DNA from 2 places in the Paenibacillus sp. MY03 genome. Region 1 is predicted to be linked to the other one. Evidence: predicted binding sites of a transcription regulator. Region 1 holds the regulator's gene; the other holds the start of a gene.

Region 1 (12,432 bases):
GGTTAGCTGCTTTCACGATTTTGAAATTCAGGTCGCTGGCGGCGGATGCGGAGCTTACGATCATGACAACGGATAGGACAAGGGCCATCAACATGGCAGGCAGCATTTTTTTTAACGAAAATTTCATTAGTTTCTCTCTCCTTTAGCGTAAGTTCGTAGTCGTCTCATCGGAGACGCTGGGCCAGGACGACAGGACAACGATTGGGTCAAGCATGGGATGGCGCCACGCGTCGGCGGGCCATGGAGGCCTCCTTCCCGTCAGCAGATAAGTGCAGGTGGCAGAGCCACAGAAACAGACAAAGATGCAAGATAATGATAATCATTATCGTTCATGTTGTAAAAAAAATTCTGTGGTTGAAGCATGGACGCACCGGTATACGCCGCTTTGCTTCTCTCTCAGAAAGTTGCCCGGCGTGTACATCGCCGGTGACACACTGAATTCTACAGACGGATTATGAACGCAGTATGAACTTTAGATTACATTTTCCCAAGGCTATCCATCGATGAGCCGTTGCGTACATTACTCCGTCTTCTGGGAGAAGGTCCTTTTCCTACGTTGTCGCGGGCTGAGGGATGATTTCAACAGTTCGATCGGGAATTAGGAATTGCGCCAGACTTAGAGAGTCCGAGGCGGCCAAAGGCTCCTCCGACAAAACTGTAATCTGAAGTTCACGCTCCGTTCACATTGCGGAAGTAAAATCCTCGTGAAGCGTTAATGATAATCTCTCTCAAAAAGAGGGCGGCGCGGAGGTTGGAGGGTAACTGGCATTGGAAGCAGTCAGAAGAGCTATCGATACAATGAGAAATGCCGGTGCAAAGCGGCAGGGGCGGGAACAGGCTCATACGGCGAGCAGGCCGCTCCTGATCATCGCAGCCGCAATATCGGCAGCCGGATTGCTGGCGGGCTGCAGCGCGGGAGCGGCAAGCGGGGGAGAGCAGAAGGGGAGAATAACCGTCACCGACTTCGCGGATCGGAAGGTAACGTTTCAAGCGGCCCCGAGCCGGATCGTCGCGCTGGGCAACGGCGAGGTGGATATCGTCTATGCGCTGGGCGCATCCGTGGTCGGCAGACCGGAAGATAACGGCGGACTGCTAAAGGAGCAAGTAGCGGACGTGCCCGTCGTCGGCTCCGTCCACACGGTCGATCTGGAGAAGATCGCGTCGCTGAAGCCGGATGTCGTGCTCGGCAATTATCCCATTAACAGCAACGACGTCCCCCTGCTGGGGAGCATAGGGTCGAAGATCGTGTTGACGCAAGGCAATTCGATTGCGGATATTAAGCAACAAATACAACTGTTCGGCAAGCTGCTGGAGCGGGAAGAGAAGGCGGCCGAACTGCTCGCGAAGCTGGACGGAGAGCTGGCGGAACTGAAAGCCGCGGCCTCCGAGAACGCTCCGCGCGTGCTAATGGTATACGGCGCGCCGGGTACATACCTGGCCGCGCTGCCGAACTCGCTGGCCGGCAACCTGCTGGAGACGGCGGGGGGACGCAACATGGCGGCGGAATTCCCGCGGCTGCAGAATTACCCGCAGTACGCCCAGCTCAACACGGAGCGAGTGATGGAAGCAAGTCCTGATGTCATCATGATCATGACGCACGGCAATTCGGAAGAGGTGCAGAAGGGTTTCGTTCGCGAGATGGAGGGGAATCCGGCATGGAATTCGCTCGCGGCTGTTCGCGAAGGACGCATCCACGTGCTTCCGGCGGAGCTGTTCGGGACCAACCCCGGTACGAGAGTGCCCGAAGCCGTTAAGCTGCTGACGGAGCTGCTCGCGCCATGAACGTAAAGGTGAGGAATAATCGAAGGCGCTGGATGGCCATTGGCGCGGGCCCTCTCCTTATTCTATCGATGCTGTACGGCATCGGAAGCGGATCGGTGTCGATTTCGCCGGCTGAGATTTGGCACACCTTGTTCGGGGCGGGGGATACCGCCCACGAATCGATTATTTGGAATCTGCGCCTTCCGCGCGTGCTGATCGGCTTGCTCGTCGGCGCGTGCCTCGCCGCTTCGGGGGCGCTGCTGCAAGGCGTCATGCGCAATCCGCTCGCGGATCCCGGCATTGTCGGCGTGTCGGCGGGCGGCGGAGTAGCGGCGGTTATCGCGTTAGTGCTCTTCCCGCAGTTCGCTTATCTGCTGCCGGGCTTCGCCTTCGCGGGAGCGCTGGTCTCGTCCCTGATCATCTACTTGCTGGCCTGGGACGGAAGCAGCTCGCCCGTTAAGATCGTGCTGGCCGGCATCGCGGTGAACGCGCTGCTGGGCGGCGTGATGAACGGCATCATGGTGCTGAACAGCGATCGCATTCAGAGCGTCATCCCGTGGCTCTCGGGAAGCTTGAGCGGCAGAAGCTGGCCGCATCTGCACTTCATGCTGCCTTACGCGGCAGCGGGTCTTCTGCTGGTGCCGTTCGCGGCGAAGACGACGAACTTGCTTATGCTTGGCGACCAGTCGGCATCGTCATTAGGCCAGCATGTCGAGCGGCAGCGCTTCCTGATCGTCGCATTGGCGTCCTTGCTGGCGGGCGCAGCGGTTAGCGTCGCCGGACTGGTGGGCTTCGTGGGGTTGATCGTGCCGCATGCCGTGCGGCTGCTCATCGGCGAGGACTACCGATTTCTGTTGCCGTATTCCGTCGTCGGCGGAGCCGCGATCATGGTCATTGCCGACACGGCGGCGAGAAGCTGGTTCGATCCGCTGGAGCTGCCGGCTGGTATTTTGCTCGCATGTATTGGAGCGCCGTTTTTCCTGATGCTGCTCAAGAAGAGGAGACTGATCCGATAGACGACCGTCACTGGGGCGCTGACCACGGTCGGCATCAGCCATAACTTGCAAGGCGCTAATCTTGAAATAATGCCAATACCACAATCCAGGGAGGAATCGACAATGGTTATTGTTACGAACGTATCGCAAATTACGAAGGGCAACGGAGCGAAGCTGATCGAACGCTTCGACAAGGTGGGCAAGGTTGAAGGGATGAAAGGTTTCCTGGGTCTCGAAGTCATGCTGACGGAGAACACGAAGGAGTATGACGAGGTGACGGTGAGCACGCGCTGGGAGAGCAAGGAAGACTTCCAGGGATGGACGCGCAGCGAGGCGTTCCGCGAATCCCATTCCCACCGGGAGACGCCGGAATACATCATCTCCAACAAGATTGCCTTCTATGACGTGAAGATCGTGCGGAACCCGCTCCCCGAGGCCGAAGCCCAGGGCGCTTAAGACGATGGCGAATGGGCTTTTGGGGGTCGACTGTCGGCTCCTGAAGCCCTTTTGCATGGAATCGGGGCAAGAAAATAATTAGAGGCCAGGGTTGACAGCGAATTCAAATAATTGGTAGGATATTTAGTGATAATAATTATCATTATCATATATAATGATTTTATATATGGAAGGGACGGGAATGCGTTGACAACGAAGGCGAAGATTAGCGGCTTGCTGGCCGCATTATGGATAGCGCTGCTGGGGTGGCCGGCAAGCATGATGGCCGCGGGAGATCTTGCGGACGGTACATATACAGCGAATTACCTCATCTTGAAGGCGGAGAACGATTCCGTCTCCATGGCGAACGACTATTGGGAGAAGCCTGCCACGGTCATGATCAAGGACGGCAAGGCGACGGTAAGGGTGACGATCAACCATAGCTTCTGGGTGACGGAGTTCAAGGTACCGGGAAGCGGAGGGTCGTTCGTGAATACGAAGGTCGTCAGCTCCAACAAAAAAGCGGATACGCGGCTGGTGGAATTCCCGGCGGACATTACGGAGCCGATTCTCTCCAAAATCCACGTGACCGTTGAGGAAATCGATTACGACCACGATTATACGATCCGATTCGTGTTCGACCACGACAGCTTCAAGCTGGTAAAAGGCGCAGCTCCGGCGCAGACGGCAGCGACAAAGCCTTCGAATGCGGCGACAACGAAGCCGACTGCAACGGCAGAGCCGGCAACCGTGCCGGCAGCGAAGCCGGCTACTACGGAGCCGATTGCAACGGCGGAACCGGCGCAAAGCGGCGGGCTTACTGGCAGCGGGGCCGGTTCGACCGAACAATCGGCAACGGGCGTCAAGCCTGCGGGCGGGTCTTCCGCCGCGGCACAGCCAGCGGCAGCGCCGACGGATAGCGGCTCGGCTGCCGAGCCTCTCCCTTCGGCAACGGCAACAACGGCTGCTGGCGAAGGCGGCACAAGGGTGTCATCGGGTTCGCCTGTGTCAGGGCAAGATGGCACGAAGAACAGTGAGACCGGTGAAGGAGAAGCCGATCAGGTAGCCGGAGATGCGGAAGGAGAAGAATCCGCCGAAGGTGGCGACGTACAGTCGAAAGGCGGCGATGCGACGGAAAGCGGCGGCGACACGGTAGGAGGCGGCGACGTGCAGCTGGCCGATGGCGATGTGCCGGGGGGCGAAGCCGTGACGACGCTTGCGGCCGGAGAGTCGATGGAAGCGCCGGCCGAAAAGAAGGGCGGAAGCGGGCTGGTCTGGTGGACGCCGATTGCGGCGGTGCTCGTTCTGGGAGCTGGGGCGTTCTATATTTGGAAACGGAAAGTTCGGTAATACAAAAGGGGACGGAAATAAGACAAATAGGGGGATTGAATACATGTTGAGAAGAAGCGGCAAGCTGGCAGCGGCGGCATGGATCGCGCTGTGCCTGCTTGTAGCGGCAGGCTGCGGAAACGCGCAGGGGCCTGCGGGCGGAGCGGCAACTCAGGCTCCGGCCGTAACGGCGTCGGCGGCCCCGAGCGCTTCCGCGCCGGAAGCTGCGGAAGCGCCGGAGGAGCATCGCATCGTGTCGACGACCGTGGCGATAACGCAAATTATGGACCTGCTGGAGATCGATCTGATTGGCATCCCGAAAAGCGTGAAGACGCTGCCGGAGAGGTACGACGAGGTGACGAAGGTCGGCAATCCGATGAGTCCGGACATGGAGCTGGTGAAGTCGCTTAAGCCGACCGAAGTGTTGTCGGTCACGACGCTGCAATACGATCTGGAGCCCGTGTTCGACAATGCGGGCATTGACGCGACCTTCCTGGACTTGACCAGCCTGGAGCGGATGCAGGCGGAGATTGTGAAGCTGGGCGAGAAATACGGCAAGCAAGACAAGGCCGCCGCAATCGTCAGCGAATACAATGCGACGCTGGAGAAGATCCGCCAGGCGACGGAAGGCAAGGAGAAGCCAAAGGTGCTTATCCTTCTCGGCGTCCCGGGAAGTTATCTCGTGGCGACGGAGCACTCCTATATCGGCGATCTGGTCAGACTGCTCGGCGGCGTCAATATCGTGCAAGGCGAGAAGGTGGAGTTTCTGGCCTCCAACACGGAATACCTTCACCAATCCAATCCCGATGTCATTCTGCGCGCCGCGCATGGCATGCCGGAAGAGGTTGTAAAGATGTTCGACGAGGAGTTTAAGAAAAACGATATCTGGCATCATTTCAAGGCGGTGCAAAATGACCGGGTCTATGATCTGCCGGAGCCGCTCTTCGGCACCACGGGGAATTTGGCGGTCGGTGAGGCGCTGGAGGCGCTGCTGCCGATGCTGTATCCCGACGAACCGTAGAGGAACGTGAACATGAATAAACCGATAACAAAGACAGATCAGACGGAACGTGCAGACGAAGCGTTGCCAATGGGCACGCGCCCGTATGCAGGAGCTGTCGCGAAGGCAACCCGCAGATCGTGGAGAAAGCTTAAACCTTATGGCCTGATCATTTTTACAATCCTGCTGCTGGCGGGGCTCGCCTTGTTCTCCGCGATGACGGGCAGTATCAAGGTGTCGTTCGGCGAGCTGCTGAGCGGACTCATGAGCGGCACGAACGAGCAGGTGGGGATTATTAAAGATTTGCGTTTTCCGCGCATTATCGTCTCCATGCTGTCGGGAGCCGCGCTGGCCGTATCGGGAGCGCTGTTGCAGGCCGTTATGAAAAATGCGCTCGCGGAGCCGGGCATTATCGGCATTTCGTCAGGAGCGGGGCTTGTGTCGATCACGGTCGTCACGCTGTTCCCGATGCTCTACTTCTGGTCGCCGTTATTCTCCGTGTTGGGCGGCGCCTTGGCCTGTTATCTGGTCTATTCTCTCTCCTGGCGCACGGGATTGAACCCTCTTCGGCTCATCCTGGTCGGCATCGCGATCAACGCGACGTTTACGGGGCTCGGGCAATCCTTTAATTACAGGGGCAGCTACGCCGTAACCAGCGTCAATCAAGCCATCTCTTCCATCTTCACGATGAAGACTTGGGAGGATGTCCATATTCTCGCTATCTTCGGCGGGATCGGATTGATCGTATCGCTGCTGCTGGGAGGCTGGTGCAATATGCTGGCCTTTAATGACGAGACGGCCCGCAATCTGGGGCTTCGCGTCGTGCGCGTCAGGCTGCTCATCTCGGCTGCGGCGGTACTGCTGGCTTCGGTGGCAACGGCCATCGGCGGACTCATCATGTTCGTCGGTCTGCTCGTCCCGCACATCGGCCGGGCATTGGTAGGCTCGAGCTATAAGCTGCTTATTCCGTTCTCGGCGATCGGAGGGGCGTTGCTGGTGCTGGCGGCGGACACGATCGGAAGAACGGTATTGGCCCCCGCGGAAATACCGGCTTCTATAATAATGGCGGTCATTGGCGGCCCGTTTCTTATCATCATGCTAAAGAGAAGCGATCGACTGAATAAATAAAGGAGCGGCGGAGACGGCCGCGAGCACGGGAGGGTTGGAATACGCATGAAGCAGCTGCTTATTACGGACGATGACTATAATAGCCGCGTCCTGCTGGGCCACTATATGACCAAAGAAGGTTTCCGGGTACTGGAAGCGCAAAATGGTCGCGAGGCGATAAACGTTCTGGAGAATCAGGCCGTGGATCTTGTCATTATGGATATTATGATGCCGGAAGTGGACGGACTGACGCTCTGCGAATATACCCGCAAAAACTATGACATTCCCATCATCATCCTGTCCGCGCGCGACCAGCTCAGCGACAAGGAGCAAGGTTACTTAAGCGGCACGGACGATTACGTGACGAAGCCGTTTGAGCTGCCGGAGCTGCTGTTCCGGGTCAAAGCCCTGTTCCGCCGGTACTCCTTCGCCTCTAGCGACAAAATCCGGCTGAGCCGTCTCGTCATCGATCGTAAAAATTACGAGGTGATAGACGGGGACGAAGTCCTCCTGCTGCCGCTCAAGGAGTTCGAGCTGCTGGCCCAGCTGGCGGAATATCCCGGGCGGGTATTCTCGCGCGACGAGCTGATCCATCTCATCTGGGGCTCCGATTACGGCGGCGACGAACGGACGGTGGATGTTCATATCAAACGGCTGCGCAAGCGGTTCTCGGAGGGTGGCGGAGGTTTCCACATCCATACGATTCGCGGCGTCGGCTACAAGCTCGAGGTGCTGGCTTAATGCGTTCGCTTTATTTTCGCGTGTTCCTGATTACGCTCTATACGATACTCATCAGCAGCTTCCTGGGCTTCTATGTCGCCAACGTCTATTATCATTGGTCGCTGAAGCCCTATCAGGACGAGAAGCTGTTCGGCACGCTTTTGCACGTGAAGGGGCATATCGAGGCGCATCCGGAGGCGATGGGCGATACGCTCAGGGCTTCGGCGGAATTGGGCTACCAGCTGTACGCGTACGACGAAGCGGGCAACGATTTGTATTATGGAAGAGATTTTGCAAAGAAGGATCTGGGTAACGGGGTTAAGGCGCAAGTGCTGGAAGGAGGACAGTATCACGGCATTGCCGGATTTCCGAACAAGGCGTTTTCCTCCGGTTACTTCGATAATACGCTCAGCAATACCGTAGGCGTACAGGTGACGGCGGGAGCCGACAGGTACGCTCTTTTCCTGCGTCACGACAGCAATGTCCACTTCGACGAGCTGCGCACGTTTTTTTTCTTTATGTTCATGTTGACGGTCCTGTTCAGCGTACCTTACTTCATGCTCAGCACGCGATATCTGGTTCAACCCATCGTCCAGTTGAAGGAAGCGACAAAGCGGATCGCCCAAGGGCAATACAAGCTTAGACTGCCGACCAGGCGGAAGGACGAGATCGGCGAGCTGGCGAGCCATTTTCAGACGATGAGTATGGAGCTGGAACGCGCAGACCAGCGCACCAAGGAATTCGTCGCGAACGTGTCGCATGAGATTCATTCGCCGCTCGCTTCGATTCAGGGTTATGCGGATTCGCTGCTCGGCAAGGAGAGCGATCCCGCGCGGGTTCGGGAATACGCCGCCATTATCGGACAAGAGACGCGGCATCTTGCGACGCTAAGCCGTCAGCTGCTGCTGCTCTCGACGTTGGATCATGCCGACCAAACGACGGAGAAGAAGAGCTTCCCGCTTCAACCGCAGCTGCGCCAGACGCTTCAGTTGCTGGAATGGCAGCTGGCCGAGAAGGAGATCGCCGTGCGGCTGCTGGTGCCCTCCGGCATGCAGGTGCACGGCGACGAGGTGCTTCTGATGCAGGTATGGTCGAACCTGCTCTCCAACGCGGTCAAGTATATCCCCGCAGGCCGCGCGATCCAGATTCAAGGCCATATCGAGGACGGTTGCTCCGTGATCCGGATATCCGATACGGGCGACGGCATCCCCGAGGAGCATCTGCCGTTCATCTACGATCGTTTCTACCGCGCGGACAAGGCGAGAGAAAGGAAGTCCGGCAGCACGGGACTTGGTCTATCCATCGTGCAGCGTATTGTCCATCAGCATGGCGGAACGATCGGCGTGGAAAGCCGGTCAGGCGCGGGAACAACGTTTACCGTGAGTCTGCCGCTTGAATCGGGCAAACAAGTCAACATTCTCCCTTTTAATCCATTTTTTAAATTGTAGGAACGTATCGGGCGCCTTCGTTATTCAATGCTTGTGATATAATGCAACAAGAGTAAGGAGGCGGATGAGATGGAAAGAAGGTCGTTATGGATCGGCGGTCGGCGGCGAGAGGCTGCAGCTTATAGAGAGTTGAGGGCGCCGCATTCGGGAGAGATCATCGCGGAGGTCGCAATGGCGAGCCGCGCGGAAACTGGCGAAGCGATCGCTGCCGCATACGCCGCACGGCATTCGATGCGAGCGATGCCCGCCCATGCGCGGGCGTCGATTCTGGAGCGGGTAGCCTCACTGCTGGGAGAGCGCAGGGAGGAAGCCGCCCGGATCATCGCGCTGGAGGCGGCAAAGCCCCTCAAGTACGCGCTTGCCGAGGTAGACAGGACGGTACAAACGTACAAGTTCGCTGCCGAGGAGGCCAAGCGACTGTACGGAGAGACGATCCCGCTGGACGCGGCGCCGGGCGGCGAAGGAAGGCTGGCCTATACCGTTCGCGAGCCGCTGGGCGTTATCGGCGCCATCACGCCATTTAACTTCCCGTTGAATCTAGTGGCGCACAAGGTCGGACCGGCCGTGGCCGCCGGCAATACGGTCGTGCTGAAGCCAGCGAGTCAGACACCGCTCTCTGCTTATCTGATCGCGGATTTGTTTCATGAGGCTGGCCTGCCGTCTGGGGCGCTTAATGTCGTTACGGGAGCGGGCAGCGTCGTCGGCAATGCCATCGTGGAAGATGACCGCGTGGCGATGGTGACGTTTACGGGGAGTCCGGAGGTGGGCAAAGCGTTGCGTGCGAAGGCCGGACTTAAGCGCGTCACGCTGGAGCTAGGTTCCAACTCGGCGCTTATCATCGACCGCGATACCGATGTGGAGAAAATAATTCCGAGATGTGTCATGGGCGCGTTCTCGAATCAAGGGCAGGTATGTATCTCGCTGCAACGGATTTATGTGCATGACGATGTGTACGAGAGGTTCGTGGAGGGTATGCGCCTGGCTGTGATGGGACTAAAGATCGGCAACCCGCTGGAAAAGGATACGGATGTCTCAGCCATGATTGCACCGGTTGAGACCGAACGGGCTTTGCTTTGGATCGGGGAAGCCTTGGAGAACGGAGCCAGACTAATTGCCGGTGGCAAACTTCGCGAAGGCGTTCTGGAGCCGACGGTGCTGGTCGACACGGCTGAGGACATGAAGGTCAAATGCATGGAGTTGTTCGCTCCCGTGGTCAACATCGGCAAGGTTAGCAGCATGGACGAAGCGATCGCCGCGGTCAATGATTCCCGATTTGGACTTCAAGCGGGCATCTTTACAAACGATATCGGCCTTGCGCTGCGAGCGGCGGACGAACTGCATGTCGGAGGCGTCATCATTAACGACATTCCGACGTACCGAGTCGATCATATGCCTTACGGAGGCGTCAAGGAAAGCGGCACGGGCCGCGAAGGCGTAAAGTATGCCGTGCAGGAAATGACGGAGATGAAGCTGATCGTCGTGAATCGCCAAATTTGGTGAATTCCATGTCCCCGAAAAACAGGCCGGACTAGGGTCTCATAGTATAAATAAGGCCAGAGCGCACCAAGCTACATATATAGAGGTGTGCTCTGGCTCTATTTTTTGTTCAAATATAGGAAGTTTGGGTCGTTTAGCGAGATGGTCAGGATGATACATGCAAGTAGTCAGAAAATTTAAACATTCCATCTTGACCCTCGGGATTTTTTGAGTATAATAAAACTAAAGTCAAAGAAAGTCAAAGTCAACGAGTTGACACTTAACTGTCCTGATGCTCTGCAAAGGTAAGTATCGGGGGATTTGGCTTTCTGAAGACGATACTCAGGGAGGTTGGTGATTTGCGTAATATTTCCGATCTCATTGAACATCACCTCAAACAAATGCTTGACGGCAGCGACGAAGGCGCGGTGGAGATTCAACGCAACGATCTTGCCGACCGCTTCTCTTGCGTGCCTTCCCAGATCAATTACGTAATCAGCACGCGTTTTACGCTGGAGAAGGGGTACATGGTGGAGAGCAAGCGGGGCGGGGGCGGTTACATCCGCATTCAGCGAGTCGATCTGCCCGCACTCAAGAACCTTCAGTACCATATTGAACGAACGATTGGCGACAGCGTCGACCAAAGCGCCGCGGAGGGCCTGATTTATCAGCTGCATGAAGCGGGTATGATTACAGTAAGGGAGTCGAATCTGCTGCGGGCGGCGATCCATCGGGACACAATTGCCCTGGTGCTGCCTATGCGGGATGAGATTCGCGCAAGGCTGTTGAGAGCGATGCTCATCTCATTGCTAGCCAAATAGGGAATAGCGGAAGGGAGGGACCGAAGCTTTGTATTGCCAAGAATGCGGCAAGAAGCCGGCTACGCTTCATTTTACGAAAATCGTAAACGGCGAGAAGACGGAATTCCACATCTGCGAAGGCTGCGCCCGCGAACGGGGCGAAGGCATTCCGGGTTCACCAAACAGCTTCTCCATCCACAGCCTGTTATCGGGACTGCTGGACTTTAATGCAATAGGCAACTCGGCATCGGCTTTGTCCGGTGCTCCTCAGCAGCCGATACGCTGCGAGGAATGCGGTCTAACGTACACGCAATTCAGCAAGATCGGCCGATTCGGCTGCAGCTCCTGTTACCAAGCATTCTCGGAGCGTCTGGATCCGCTTCTGAAGCGGGTGCACAGCAGCACGACGCACAACGGTAAAATTCCGAAACGTTCGGGAGGCCTTATCCAGTGCAGGCGCGAGATCGAACGATTGCGCAAGGATCTGCATACCCATATCGAGCAAGAGGAATTCGAAAGCGCGGCAACTCTGCGCGACGAAATCCGAGAGCTGGAACGCAAGATCGCGGAGATGTAATGACGATTGAAGCTTTTGAACCACCACAAAATGAAAGTTCAAAAGGTTCGATTGGCAGTACCGAGAAGGTTGGACGAAGTCGAGGCCTGAGGATCGGAGCGTAGCAGAGCTACGTGAGAACCGGAAGGACCGGCTGAGTTCAAGATTCGATGTCGAATAAGCTTCCTGAAATAACATCGTAATGACGATTGAAGCTTTTGAACCACCACAAAATGAAAGTTCAAAAGGTTCGATTGGCAGTACCGAGAAGGTTGGACGAAGTCGAGGCCTGAGGATCGGAGCGTAGCAGAGCTACGTGAGAACCGGAAGGACCGGCTGAGTTCAAGATTCGATGTCGAATAAGCTTCCTGAAATAACATCGTAATGACGATTGAAGCTTTTGAACCACCACAAAATGAAAGTTCAAAAGGTTCGATTGGCAGTACCGAGAAGGTTGGACGAAGTCGAGGCCTGAGGATCGGAGCGTAGCAGAGCTACGTGAGAACCGGAAGGACCGGCTGAGTTCAAAATTCGATGTCGAATAAGCTTCCTGAAATAACATCGTAATGACGATTGAAGCTTTTGAACCACCACAAAATGAAAGTTCAAAAGGTTCGATTGGCAGTACCGAGAAGGTTGGACGAAGTCGAGGCCTGAGGATCGGAGCGTAGCAGAGCTACGTGAGAACCGGAAGGACCGGCTGAGTTCAAAAATCGACGTCGAGTAAGCTTCCCTGAAGTAACAACGTAATGGCAGTCGGAGCTTTTGAACCACCTTTAAAGAAAGGGTGTGAAGGGGTTGACAG
Region 2 (12,432 bases), on a different contig from region 1:
GCGCCCTCTCCGCAACGCCGTTCCAACCCATGGACTCCATGAATTGGATAATCGGCGAGCTCTCCGAGCCGATCGCCGTATACACGCCGATCGTCGGAACGATCGTCCCGCCGGGCTCCAGGCCGTAAGAGACGAGATCGAGATGGAGCAATCCGGCCTTGACCATCTCTTCGATCCGCGGCTCGGGAAGCTTGATCGTCGCCGCTCGGGAAAGCTTCTCCAGCCAGAAAGCGCGACACTCCGTCCATCTCTCTTCGAAAGATTGCCGCCGCAACCTTTCGGCGCGTTCCTCGGAGATCGGGCGGTGGGGCAAGTAGAATTCGAAAGCGATCGACTCTCCCGGAGCCAGGAGAACGGCCGTCTCTTCCGTTCCAAGCGGTTGTCCTCCCAGCTTGGATACGCAGCAAACCCGATTCTCCGAGTAACGGACGAACCCGTTGCCTCCGTCGAACTCGTATTGCTTGTCGTCGTTTAAGACGAAAGCGTTGGGAACGACGTTCTTGAACCAGGCGTATCTGGGCACTCGGGCTTTATTCGTGGCCACCGCCCGGAAGTAAAGCACCGTCTCCTCTGCCTGGTTCATCTCCTCCGGAAGGAGCCGTTCCCGCAGCGACGTCTGCTCTTCCGTCAGCATATGAAAGTGGCCGAAGCCGTCGGCGGCCAAATAATGGGTGCCCCTTAACGTATCGGCCTTCAAAGGGCTGCTTTCGTAAGAAACGAAGGATACCGTGTCGTAGACAACGTCGTTATCCACGATCGAGGCGTGCAGAATGGGGAGCGATCCGTCCTCGAGCCTGCGGGAGACGCCGTCCACGCAGCCGACGCCTCGGCCAAGCATATATCGATAGCAGACGGGCTTGTCCTCGTTTTCCGGCAGCTTCGCTTCGAAGCCGTGAAATCTCGGCTGCACCCAATCCCACAGCCTTTCCTCTCCGCCGACTCCGCGAAACCCGACGCCGAAAATCCGCATATCGCGCGACAACCCGAGCCAGGTCTGCGAAGCGAGCTCCCGGGTATGTTCGGCGGCGTTCTCGAAGGTTTCTTCCGGTTCTTCCTCGATCCGTTGCAGCTCGGTAATCAGGTTCAACGCCTTGACGTCGAGCTCGATTTGCCCGTATGTCCGATCGTCTTCGACTTGCGTAACGGCGACTCCGTAAGCGGGGATGTAGATCGGATAAACCTTGTTGACATCCCTTAGGAAAAAACTGAACGGATGCTTAGGCGTATCGATCTTCACCAGAATCCCCTGCGAGCCGGTTTCGTCTTCCGTTTCAATGGTTACTTCCAGCCGCGCCGGACCGCCGTCCGTGGAGAAGATAGCCTCTTCGGCCTTGCCGCTCCCCCGTACGATTGCCGTAACGACCGTGCCGACGGTCGCCGTAACAGCCCCCTCGATCGGCGCTTTCTTCCATTCTATCGCGAATTTCGCATTCATCTTTTCCAGTCCCCTTTATGAGGTTGTTCAAAAAGTACGCTTCCCATTACGAAGTAATCCTTGTAGCTGACTCGACGTCGAATATTGAATTCAGCCGAACCTTCCGGTGCTCACGTAGCCTCCACTACGCTCCGCTCCTCAGGTTCTAGCTTCATCCAATCTTCTCGGTACTGAGAACCGAACTTTTTGAACTCGCATTTTATGCTATAATCCCAAGGATGAACGGTTGGTTGCGCCTGTTGATCCACATCTGAAAGCGCTAACACCAATATCTCTACTATAGGCCGCGAAGGACGTATCGGATAGTACAAATCTTATCATTTCTTTTGGACTTTTTTGACCTGCATGCCCAGATCAATCGGCCGTTCGGGCGAAGCATTTTTCCATTTTGACCTTCTTTGACTTTTTGAAAACAATCCGTTATGATAGGAATACGAAATTTCTACTTATCGTTTCTTGATGAGTTTATGCTTACGAAGATGCGTTTGCTGCGCAAACACTTAAGGAGGATTGGTTAAAAATGAATTTTGTGCCTATGGTAATTGAGCAAAGCAACAGAGGGGAACGCTCGTACGACATCTACTCCCGCCTGCTGAAGGACCGCATTATCTTCCTTGGCTCCGGCGTGAATGACGTAGTCGCCAACTCCATCATCGCGCAAATGCTGTTCCTTGCCGCGGAAGATCCGGAGAAGGACATTTCCCTTTACATTAACAGCCCTGGCGGTTCCATTACAGCTGGCATGGCTATTTACGATACGATGCAATATATTAAGCCGGACGTGTCCACGATCTGCGTCGGCATGGCCGCTTCCATGGGCGCCTTCCTGTTGACTGCCGGCGCGAAGGGCAAACGTTACGCGCTGCCGAACAGCGAAGTCATGATCCACCAGCCGCTGGGCGGAGCCGAAGGCCAAGCGAGCGATATCGAGATCCGCGCCCGCCGCATTCTAAAGATGCGCGATAAGCTTAACAACATTCTGGCGGAACGTTCCGGCCAGCCGCTTAGCCGCATCGAACAGGATACCGACCGCGACTACTTCATGAGCGCTGCCGAAGCGCAAGCATACGGACTCGTCGATAAGGTTATCGAGAGGATCTAATATGCAATAAGCGCAAACAAGAGAAGCAACGATACTATTCGTCTGCTTCTCTTTTTCTTTCTCTATAACGACACTATTTTATAGTCCTGCAAACGCCGGAGCCATCATACTATACTGCCTATCTTATCTGCCACAAAGCTCATGCGGATCGACCAGAAGCTCCGTCATTAGCTCGCCACGATGCATCAACGCGATCCTTCGCTTTTCCAAATATGCTATTTCTCGGGGCACCTCGCCGTCACAGAACACGTCGTCCGCAACGGAAACATCCTGCAGCCACTTTCGCGCGTCATCGTCGCCGCGCACATCGTCGATTACATAGACAAGCCAACCGGCTTCAAGCTGAGGATGCTGAACGAGATCCAGCTTGTCGCCATACAATTGTTGTCTTAACTTTAGCACGGTCTCTCCTGCTTCATCCACCTCATGTATAATCTCAATGTCAACCTTGGAACGAGTAATCCGCTCATGCGAAATCCCGCGAAGAGAAGCAAACAAGACTTGCGCATTGCGATAATGGAGGACGATCCAGCGTCTTCCTTCGGCATCCCGTTCCTCGCTGACCTCTCCCGCAAAACGATGCACGATCCACTCGTCGGCAATTTCCGCGGCGCGATTATTGACGCCAAGCATGCCGCGATACATAATCAAGGCTCGCTCCTTCTGGGTGCAGCGCATCTGGATATTGGGATACCAGCTTTCTCTAAACAGGGCAGGACTTAAGTATGTTTCCTTTGCAAACGCCGGATGTGTACGATGCTTATCTCCATCGTCTACAAACCAACGGGGGTACGCAAGCTGCTCGCCCTCTATCAGGTATGCGGCGGGGAACGTCTGCCAGGCAAGCCCCCAGGTCGGCCATTGATAGGAGCCGGGAATAACTGGAAAACGATTCAAGCTGCCCAGCCGCGCCTGTTTGCCAATCCAGGAATAAGCAAAGCTATCGTCGAAGACGCGCTCCGTTCGCTCCCGAGGCACCGCCGCGCCGTCTGTCTCCGACAATGCTCCGCCGTTGTCCGGCTCCGCCGCCGCTGCCGCTTCAATACGCTCTTCGCTTAACCATACCGACATCACATCCGACATACATTCCGTCGCATTCGACATGCTGTCCAGCGCAAGAACAAGGTTGGACACATCTTTGCGCGTACCGGCAATCCATTGCAGCAGACCGTCGTTTTTGTCTATTCCCTTAAAATTATAGGTTCGAATCGCCGGTACAAAGGCATAGCCGCCATGAAAGCGAACATACTCAAGCAGTTCCTCGATAATGGCATCCAGCCTGACGGCTAATTCGTGATGCTCCGAACGAAGCGCAGCGATCGCGATATTCAATGCATTGATGCAAATCCGGATGTATCCGGAACTGATATTTTCACCCCAACCCCAGCCGCGTCTCGCCGTATAGTCCAGCCATCTTTCAAAAAATTGAACGCCCAGCTCATAATGTTCCCGATGATTGGTAAGACGCGACAAAGCAAGCAGCAATGCTCCATCGCTTAATATTTTGTTCGGGTAATACAGCTTGGCCTCCCCGATTTCGCGGGCAAACCATATTCTGCCGAGCTCCATCATTTCATCCAGTATCGGCAGATGTTCTCCCGGAATTTGTTCATGCAGCTTGAGACGAAGCACGACAAGCGATGTTAGCGTAAAAAAAGCCGCATTCGAGTCATGCATCTCGCTCTCTTCCCTGTACCAGAAGAAACAGCCGTAATACGGACTGGACTGATCTGTAATTTGCAGCTTCTGTACCGCTTCCAGCATATCCAGACCTTCATCCTTATCCAGTAAGCCAAGCGCCGTTCCCATCATATAATAAGCGGTTGTCGTCCGCCCGTCATGCGCCTCCGCCGCCTTCGAGGCGTCCCTGGTGTGGCCGGGCCTGCCCAAATTATTCAGCCCGTCGTCAAACACGCTGTTCTCGCGTACCTTCTGAAAACAAACCTCCCATAGCTGCCTCGTAAACTCCTTCATGCAAGCGCCTCCTGTTCCTCCCGATGTCTGGCCCCTTCCACCAGCATCAACATAACCATCGATTGGCCATATGGCATCGGACATTGTTCGATATCCTTGTAAAACTGCAAGTCGCGGCCCATTCCCGTACCATAGGATACGCCATGCACCAATCCTGCATCATCAATTTGCCGAAGCACCGCATGGTAAGCCTTCCACCCTGTATCCAAATAAGAACGGTCCAGATACCCGCATCTCACTGCTTTGAGAATCCCGTAAGCAAAGGCCGCTGTCGCCGAAGTTTCCTTGTAAGAGGAAGGATCCATCAGTAAGGTATGCCACATGCCATCCTCCGCCTGTACCTCTTGTAGCTTGGCAACCTGCCTTTCCAGCGAAGACAGCAGGAATAACCTCACTCCTTCCGGCAAAGGCGCCATGTCCAAATAATCGACCAGTCCCGCCGTATACCAGGAGTTCCCTCTAGCCCACAACGCCTGAGCAAAATGATGACTTCCATCAAAGGTCCATCCATGATAAAACAGCCCCGTTGCCGGATCGGTCAAATACTTCAGATGCACCAAAAACTGCCGGACGCTTTCATCCAAATAACGGCTTTCCTTCAGCAACACGCCGGCCCTGGTCAGAAATAAAACCGTCATATAAAGCGTGTCGTCCCAAAGCTGTCCTTCATTAAGCCCACCGGACACCACATGCTGGAAGCCGCCTTCTCCCGCGCGCGGCAGCTCGTTCATCACGTAATCCGCCCATTCCCGGCAGAGCGCCAGATAGCTTTCCTTGCCGATTTCCTCATACAAATACGTTAAAGTGAGCATCGGGCAAACAGTGTTTACATTTTTATATGGAATATTGCCGCTCTCCAATTTCTCATCAAACCATCTGCACATATAGTCCAAAATTTCCGGCCGTCCCGTCTCCTTGTAATAAGAATAAAGGGCAAACAATGCCACGCCCTGCGGCCATTCCCAATTGTCCATCGAAATAATGCCGATCGGCGCCGTTTCCGCCATGCCGCCTTTCATCTCCTGAAGTTGCCGCAGCAGCTTGTGAACCAAATTGTCTGTGTTGCTTGCGCTTAATCCAGCCTTACCGTTTATTTGCACATTGGACTCCTCCCGACTATCAAAATCACCCCCAATATACCACCTGGACCAACACCGTTTATATAAACAATAATTTCGGTTAAACATCCGGAGAAACGGATCCATCGCACACTCCTTTGCTTCATCCAGGACTATACAAAATTTTTGTTTATAGCCGCTTAACACGCGGCGCGCTAAGCTATTAATGATTTCACAAGACAAAGGAGGATTATAGTAATGAGGAAAACAGCTCTGCTTACTGTTGTGATCGCTTTGCTGCTTGGCGGTGTCAGCTATTCGCTCCCACGGACTCCCGTGCATGCTGCAATTCAGGCGACCTATTATGCCGCGCCTACCGGCAGCGGCACTGCATGTACTTTGGCAGCTCCATGTTCCATGGACGGAGTCCGGGACAAAGTGCGAACAGTTAATGCCAGCATGACAGGAGATATTGACGTAATGCTTCGCGGCGGATTGTATGCGCTTACAGGTCCTTTGACGCTTGATTACCGCGATTCGGGAACAAACGGCCACTCGATCATCTGGAGAAACTATGCCGGCGAAACTCCCATTATATCTGGAGAACGATCACTTGCCGGCGGCTGGACTTTGCATGATTCCGGAGCAGGCATTTACAAGAAAACGGGTGTTGCCCCCCGCTTTCGTCAGCTGTATGTCGAAGGAACAGCTGCCGTACGCTCCCGTACACCAAATCTGAACGATCCCGACACCATGGGTGGTTACTATAAGACGATAAGTGCAAATTTAACGAGCAAGCAATATAAAATCATCAAGTCAGAAGTCTCTTCATGGTCCAATCTCAATCAGGTAGAAATGGTGGTTCAGCCGCATTGGTATCACAATCAGCTTAGAGTGGCGTCCTTTACAACGGATGCCAGCTATGCATATGTCAGCTTCCTTTCACCTGAACAAGACTTTGCCTTCAACAAAGCGGCCGGTTTCTATAGCAACAACGCCTATCATTTCGAAAATGCCTATGAACTGCTGGACTCTCCGGGGGAATGGTATCTTGACCGGTTTACCAACACTCTGTATTACAAGCCACGGGCCGGCGAAAATATGGCCACCGCATCAGTAATCGCGCCTGTCACAGACACTTTGCTGCGACTCAACGGAACGATGACCAATCCCATCCATCATCTCGAGTTCAACGGCTTAAACTTCCGACACACTGGCTGGGATACCCCAAGCACGAACGGTCTCGTCGCTACCCAGGCCGCCTCTCCGGTCAATTCCTTGAACGTTCCGGGAAGCGTCCAGGCCACCTACGGCTACCAAATTCGTTTTGTTGGCAATACGTTCCGCCAGCTCGGCGCAACAGGACTTAAACTTGGCAACGGGATCAAACATAGCCAGGTAGTCGGCAATATTTTCGAAGACATTGCTGCCAACGGCATCATGCTCACTTCTCCCCGATTGGCATCGGCCGCAGATCTGACGGAGCAAGTGCTGATTGGCAATAACGCCATCTCGCGCGTTGGGCAGCTGTACAAAAATGGAATCGGCATCGTCGGCGCTTTTGTTCAAGGCGTTGTTATAGAACATAACGAAATTTCCTACTCTCCCTATATGGGCATTCAGTTCGGCGGCCAGACCGGCTGCAACTGCGAGACCGGCATGCGATCGAATCGTATTCACGCCAATCATATTCATCATGTGATGCAGCTTTATGATGACGGGGGGGCCATCTATACGTTAGGCCGACAACCCGGAACGATTATCGATCGAAATTACATCCACGATCTGTCCAAAAGCACTTATGCCATGAGTTATCCCGTAGCCGGTCTTTATTTGGACAACTATAGCGAATACATCCGCGTTCAGGATAACGTCCTGTCATCAATCGATACTGCTTCGGGCGTCACTGCGACTTACGAGCAGACCGGCATCGGCGCCATAAACAATTTGTGGTCCAACAATGATACGCTGGATGCCACGGTGATCAGTGAAGCCGGCGTCAGTTCTTCCTACACGGAACCTTCGATTTCCCTGTTCGAGGAAAATTTCAACGGCGGCACCGCCGGGACGCCGCCGACGGGATGGACGGTTGCGGCAGGCAGCGGCAGCGTACAGATAGCGAATATGCCAAGCACAGCGGATAAAAGCGTGTTGGTAAGCAAAGCTGTCTCCACATCTTCTACTATAGCGAAAAAAACATGGGCGAATGCAGACGGAATTGTGACCATGCAGCTGCGGATCCGGCCTGAACAGACGGGAGGTTGGAAAATGGCCCCTTATGTGCTTAGCGAAACTGGGACGGCGGCGATAAGCATCGCCTTTGACGCCGGATTCATCAAGGCCTATATCGGCTCCACATTAACCAACTTGCAAAGCTTTACGGCGGGGGCCTGGTATGAACTGCTGCTGGTCATGGATACCGACACCGACAAATTTGATCTATATGTGGACGGTATCCGTATATTAGCGAATGCCGCGTTCCGGAATGCTGTAGAGAATGTGGGCGGCATTCAGCTTGGCATCGGCGACGGGCATGCGGGCAGCTTTTACTTCGATCATATTCAGATGCTGACGCCTTGAGAAAAAATGCAAGAAAGAAGCTTGACCAGGAAAAATGATCCAGCTACAATAGGGGCAGACCCATATGGGGGGAAACGAGTAATTCAACATTTTATAAAAATTGTAGTGAAGCACACTCGATCAAGCGCAAGCTGCGCTGTCGGTGTGCTTTTTTGCGTTGTCGACGGAAAGCAGGAACGGTGCAAGTGGTCGGATTGAAACAAGGCAAGATACGGGGACTGCACAGTGGCACAAACACAAGGAGCGGGGGATTGGTATGGACCAGGAGCTGGAACAGGATCAAGAATGGGATCAGGAACAAGAACAGGAACGGATCAATCATGACGAAGCATTCAAAAAATTGCTGCATACGTTTTCCAAGGAATTTATCGAATTATTTTTCCCGAGGTTGGCAAAAGAGCTTGATCTGGGGGAAGTTATCTTCCTGTCCGAAGAACAGCTGCATGATATTGTCGGCGGGCAGTCGCGCCGGTTGGATGTGTTGTTCCGGGCTCGGTTGCGCGGACAGGAGGTTCATATTCTGGTTCATTTGGAGCCGCAATCCTGGCATGAAGCTGATTTCCATGAGCGGATGTATATATACTTTGGCCGACTGTATGAAAAGTATCGCAAGCAGTACAAGCTGATCATTCCGATTGCCGTCTTTTCCGGCCCACGCAAGAAGAAGGAGCGGAACGGGATCGACATGCGGATTGCCGGATATAAAATATTGCAGTTCCGCTTTCTGAAGGTACAGTTGAAGCGCAGTCATTGGCGGCAATTTATCGATTCGGACAACCCCGTGGCCGCTGCATTGTTGGCCAAAAGGGATTATAATGAGGAGGAGAGGCGTGAGCTGCGCAAGGCCTATTTGCGTATGCTTCTGCGCTTGCGTCAGAAGCTGGACGACGCCAGATTGGCGCTGGTCATGTCGGTTGCGGATTTGTATTATAAGTCAACTGTCGAAGAGGATCAAAGCATTGCCGAAGAGTTGAATGAACAAGATTCCAAGGAGGGACATGAACTGATGAAGCTGATGCCCGAATGGTCCAAGCAAGCATATATGGAAGGCAAAGAAGAGGGTCGTGAAGAAGGTAAAGAGCTAATCATCCGCAATCTGCTTCGCAAAGACTTTTCGTTGGAGCAAATTGCTGATATGGTGGATGAACCAATCGAAAAGATCAGAAGATTGGCGAAATGACGGCACGAAAAGATCACCTGAGTGGCGTGTACGTTAGATTTCCGTCCGTTAGATACCCGCCGAACTGCGCCTTTAGCGAGACGCAGTTCGGCGTTCACCTGGCAGGAGATTACGCTTTGCTCAATGACTTACTCCACTTCGATTGCTTCCAGCAGCCTCAAAATAACCGCCACCGCTTCGGCCCTTGTTGCTATTGCCCCCGGAGCAAACCGGTTGCCGCTTCTTCCCTCGACAATGCCCGTCTCCTTCAGGTAAGCAACCGCGCCCTTCGCCCACGCTGGAATATCCTTGTCATCGGAGAATCCGGCGGTTGACGAAGCCAACTCCGCCACTCCCGCAGCCCTTGCCATCATAACAGCCAGTTCCGAGCGTGTAATATTCGCTCGTGGACGGAAGCTGCCGTCTCTATAGCCGTTCACAATTCCGCTCTGCACAGCTTGAGTAATGGCTGCGCGCGCCCAAGGGTCGATCGCATCCGTAAACGTAAGCTCCGCTCCATCACCCGCCACATTGCCGCTTTTCAGCGCATTCATCAGCATCACAACAAATTCTGCGCGAGATATGGCTGCATCCGGCCTGAACTCGCCGTTCGGATAACCGTTAACCATTCTCATTTGAACAGCTTTACTGACAAGCGACTCTGCCCAATGTCCGGCAATATCGGAGAAAAATTTTTGCCCTGACTCGCCCGGCGACTCTTCATCGACCATTACGACCAGCTTCATCTTCGGATCGATTCGATCGATCTGAACCGCAATCCGGTCGCCGTCCACTTCGCCGCCAAGCTTCTTCCATTCTTTCGTCACTTCGTTGTAATAGAACACGGACGGTTGCTGTCCGACTTTGACTTGAGTCCGATCGAGTGTTATCGCAACTTCAAGCGGCTTCACAAATGCCTCCGGCTCGTCGCTCGTCAGCACAAACACCGGGCTGACCGGCTGCCCCTTCGGCAAATCGGCCGCGTAAGGCTCGGTCTCCTTTTCAACCGTAAACCGAACAGGCTTGGTCGTTGCGCCTGACGGAATATCGATGACAATATCGCCCGGCAACGAGGTTCGGCCGGCTCTTCCGGCCGGAAGATGCAAGATGCCGTTGGTCGTTTCGACGATCGAATCGTTGTGGACAATGATCCCGCCACCGCCGTTTGACGCAGCCGCCTCGCGTCTGATGACAACCGTATAGGTTCGGCTCTCTTCATTTAAACCCTTCACCGTTATGACAATCGTATTGTCGCCCACAGCCAGCTGCTCATTTCCTGCAATTTCAACCGTGACTCCGGGGTTGGAGGCGGTGTAGGAAATATCTACTTTTGTTACCTCATGAGCCACTTTCGCCTGATACGGTCCAGTGTGATCGGGACTAAAGCCCGATACAGCTTTGCCGTCCACGTAAAGCTCGGTCAATCTCAGATCGACAGACGGTCTTTCCACCGAGCGCAGAACGACCGTTCCGGTGCGCGCATGCACGCCGAAATATCCCCGTTCTTTGATCGCGGCATCCGCTGTATCCATAAAATCAATGACTGTTTCCCCGTCGATTTTCAACGTAATTTGTACGCCTTCATTCCGATTTACAGCGCTGACCTCAACCAGGCTTTCAACGCCATATTTCACATAATGGTTCGGAATCGCATCGCCCGCCACAGACAGGAAACCCGCAAGGTTGCCGTAAATCACCGTTCTCTGGCCGTTATTGAAACGATGAAGCTCAATCCCCCCCGCGGCAAACACAAAAATGTAATTGGAGTTGGAAGATCCGTTATAATCTTCGTCATATTCCTGAGAGCGCAAATACAACGAATGCCATCCGCCCGTATCTTTAATTTGCATTCGGAATTGCAGTGATTCATCCAAAAACGTTGTTCCCTGATATGTTGCAAAACCGGCCGGAGTAGTGATCTCGACAACTCCCGGGCTGCCTTCAACCTCGCCTATTCCATCCACATACCAGTATTCGGGTTTGTTAATAAAATCATCATTGGACTCTTCCACTATCTGAAGCAATAGCTGCCCCGTCTTCATTTCTCCCCGGCTTAATCCGGTTGCTCTGATCTCCGCATAGCCGGGGCTAATGCCGGTAACTTTGCCAGCGGCATCCACAGTCGCGGTCTCCGGATTCAGGCTTTCGAATGTCACGGAGGACAACGGGAGCTTCTGTCCATATTTCGTAATAGCCAAGGCTTCAACCTTCATCATAAACCCGGTTCCAATGACCGTTTTTGGCGCTTCGATGGTTAAAGCTGCAAGCTCGTCCTCCACATAAATCTTGTTGGCTACAGGCACGGACTTGCCGTCGACACTGGCCATAATCGTCGCTTCACCCGGTCCGACTGCAGTAACTTTCCCTGCCGCATCGATGATTGCAACTTCCGGATTCAAGCTGCTGAATACAGCGCTGTCGCCGACGTTCGCCACCGTATAGCCGCTGTCGGTCAAAGCGGATACCACCTCAATTTGTCCCTGTTGACCAACCTCAAGCGGCAGCTCCCGGATGAACAGACGCGCGATTTCCTCTTGCGGACGTAATCCGTGATAAGCCAGCTCCAGACCCGCCTGTCTGATAATATCCAGCGCTTCCGTCGGCCATACCGCATTTTCGAATAATTGCGTATTTTTAATGATTGTATTGATTCCATTGTTTCTGGAACTGGGCGTATTCGTATACAAATTATCGGCATGAATATCATGAATCGTATTGGTCCAAATAAAGATATACGCCGGCGCATCTTCGATCACATTGTCATAAACATCCCAATAATTGCTGCCTTCGTCAAAATAAAGCGCGCCTTGCGAATGGCTATGATTACGCAGCAAATAGTTGCCTGAAACAATACTCGGGTTTTCCGGCGAACCTCCCGTCCGGCCCAGCGCATAAATTTGCGCGCCATCGTTCAGAACCTGCATCGCATCGTAGATCAAATTGTTCTGGATTCGCACATTTTTGGTATTCGAGAATGCATTGGAAGCCCAGCCATAACCGATATGCAAGCCGGAGTAAGGAATATGGCCGATTTCATTATGTCTGATATCCATATCCACCGCATACCCCGCAGAAATGGCCGCCGATGAGTAATAATCCTGGCCGATATGGCTGATGTAGTTGT

Evidence for each region. Region 1 encodes CtsR, which represses protease genes until heat stress. Its sites were predicted from a motif close to ATGGTCAATAAAGGTCAAACA; they were not measured.
Region 2: a site for CtsR is predicted at 1,821-1,841, ahead of clpP (ATP-dependent Clp endopeptidase proteolytic subunit ClpP). Genes of this name have one in related genera too.

What each region holds. Positions count from the first base shown of each region.
Region 1 covers NZ_MXQD01000033.1:15,590-28,021, forward strand. Annotated here, with positions in the region: gene B1748_RS22720 (NEAT domain-containing protein) at 1-127, opposite strand, end outside; gene B1748_RS22725 (ABC transporter substrate-binding protein) at 769-1,782, shown strand; gene B1748_RS22730 (FecCD family ABC transporter permease) at 1,779-2,777, shown strand; gene isdG (heme oxygenase) at 2,880-3,212, shown strand; gene isdC (heme uptake protein IsdC) at 3,399-4,541, shown strand; gene isdE (heme ABC transporter substrate-binding protein IsdE) at 4,585-5,541, shown strand; gene B1748_RS22750 (FecCD family ABC transporter permease) at 5,554-6,648, shown strand; gene B1748_RS22755 (response regulator transcription factor) at 6,688-7,368, shown strand; gene B1748_RS22760 (sensor histidine kinase) at 7,368-8,795, shown strand; gene B1748_RS22765 (aldehyde dehydrogenase family protein) at 8,865-10,295, shown strand; gene B1748_RS22770 (CtsR family transcriptional regulator) at 10,631-11,092, shown strand; gene mcsA (protein-arginine kinase activator protein McsA) at 11,121-11,648, shown strand; gene mcsB (protein-arginine kinase McsB) at 12,426-12,432, shown strand, end outside.
Region 2 covers NZ_MXQD01000055.1:36,825-49,256, reverse strand. Annotated here, with positions in the region: gene B1748_RS30660 (glucosidase family protein) at 1-1,435, opposite strand, end outside; gene clpP (ATP-dependent Clp endopeptidase proteolytic subunit ClpP) at 1,956-2,537, shown strand; gene B1748_RS30650 (hypothetical protein) at 2,661-4,511, opposite strand; gene bglB (beta-galactosidase BglB) at 4,508-5,611, opposite strand; gene B1748_RS30640 (right-handed parallel beta-helix repeat-containing protein) at 5,828-8,149, shown strand; gene B1748_RS30635 (Rpn family recombination-promoting nuclease/putative transposase) at 8,406-9,329, shown strand; gene B1748_RS30630 (S-layer homology domain-containing protein) at 9,458-12,432, opposite strand, start outside.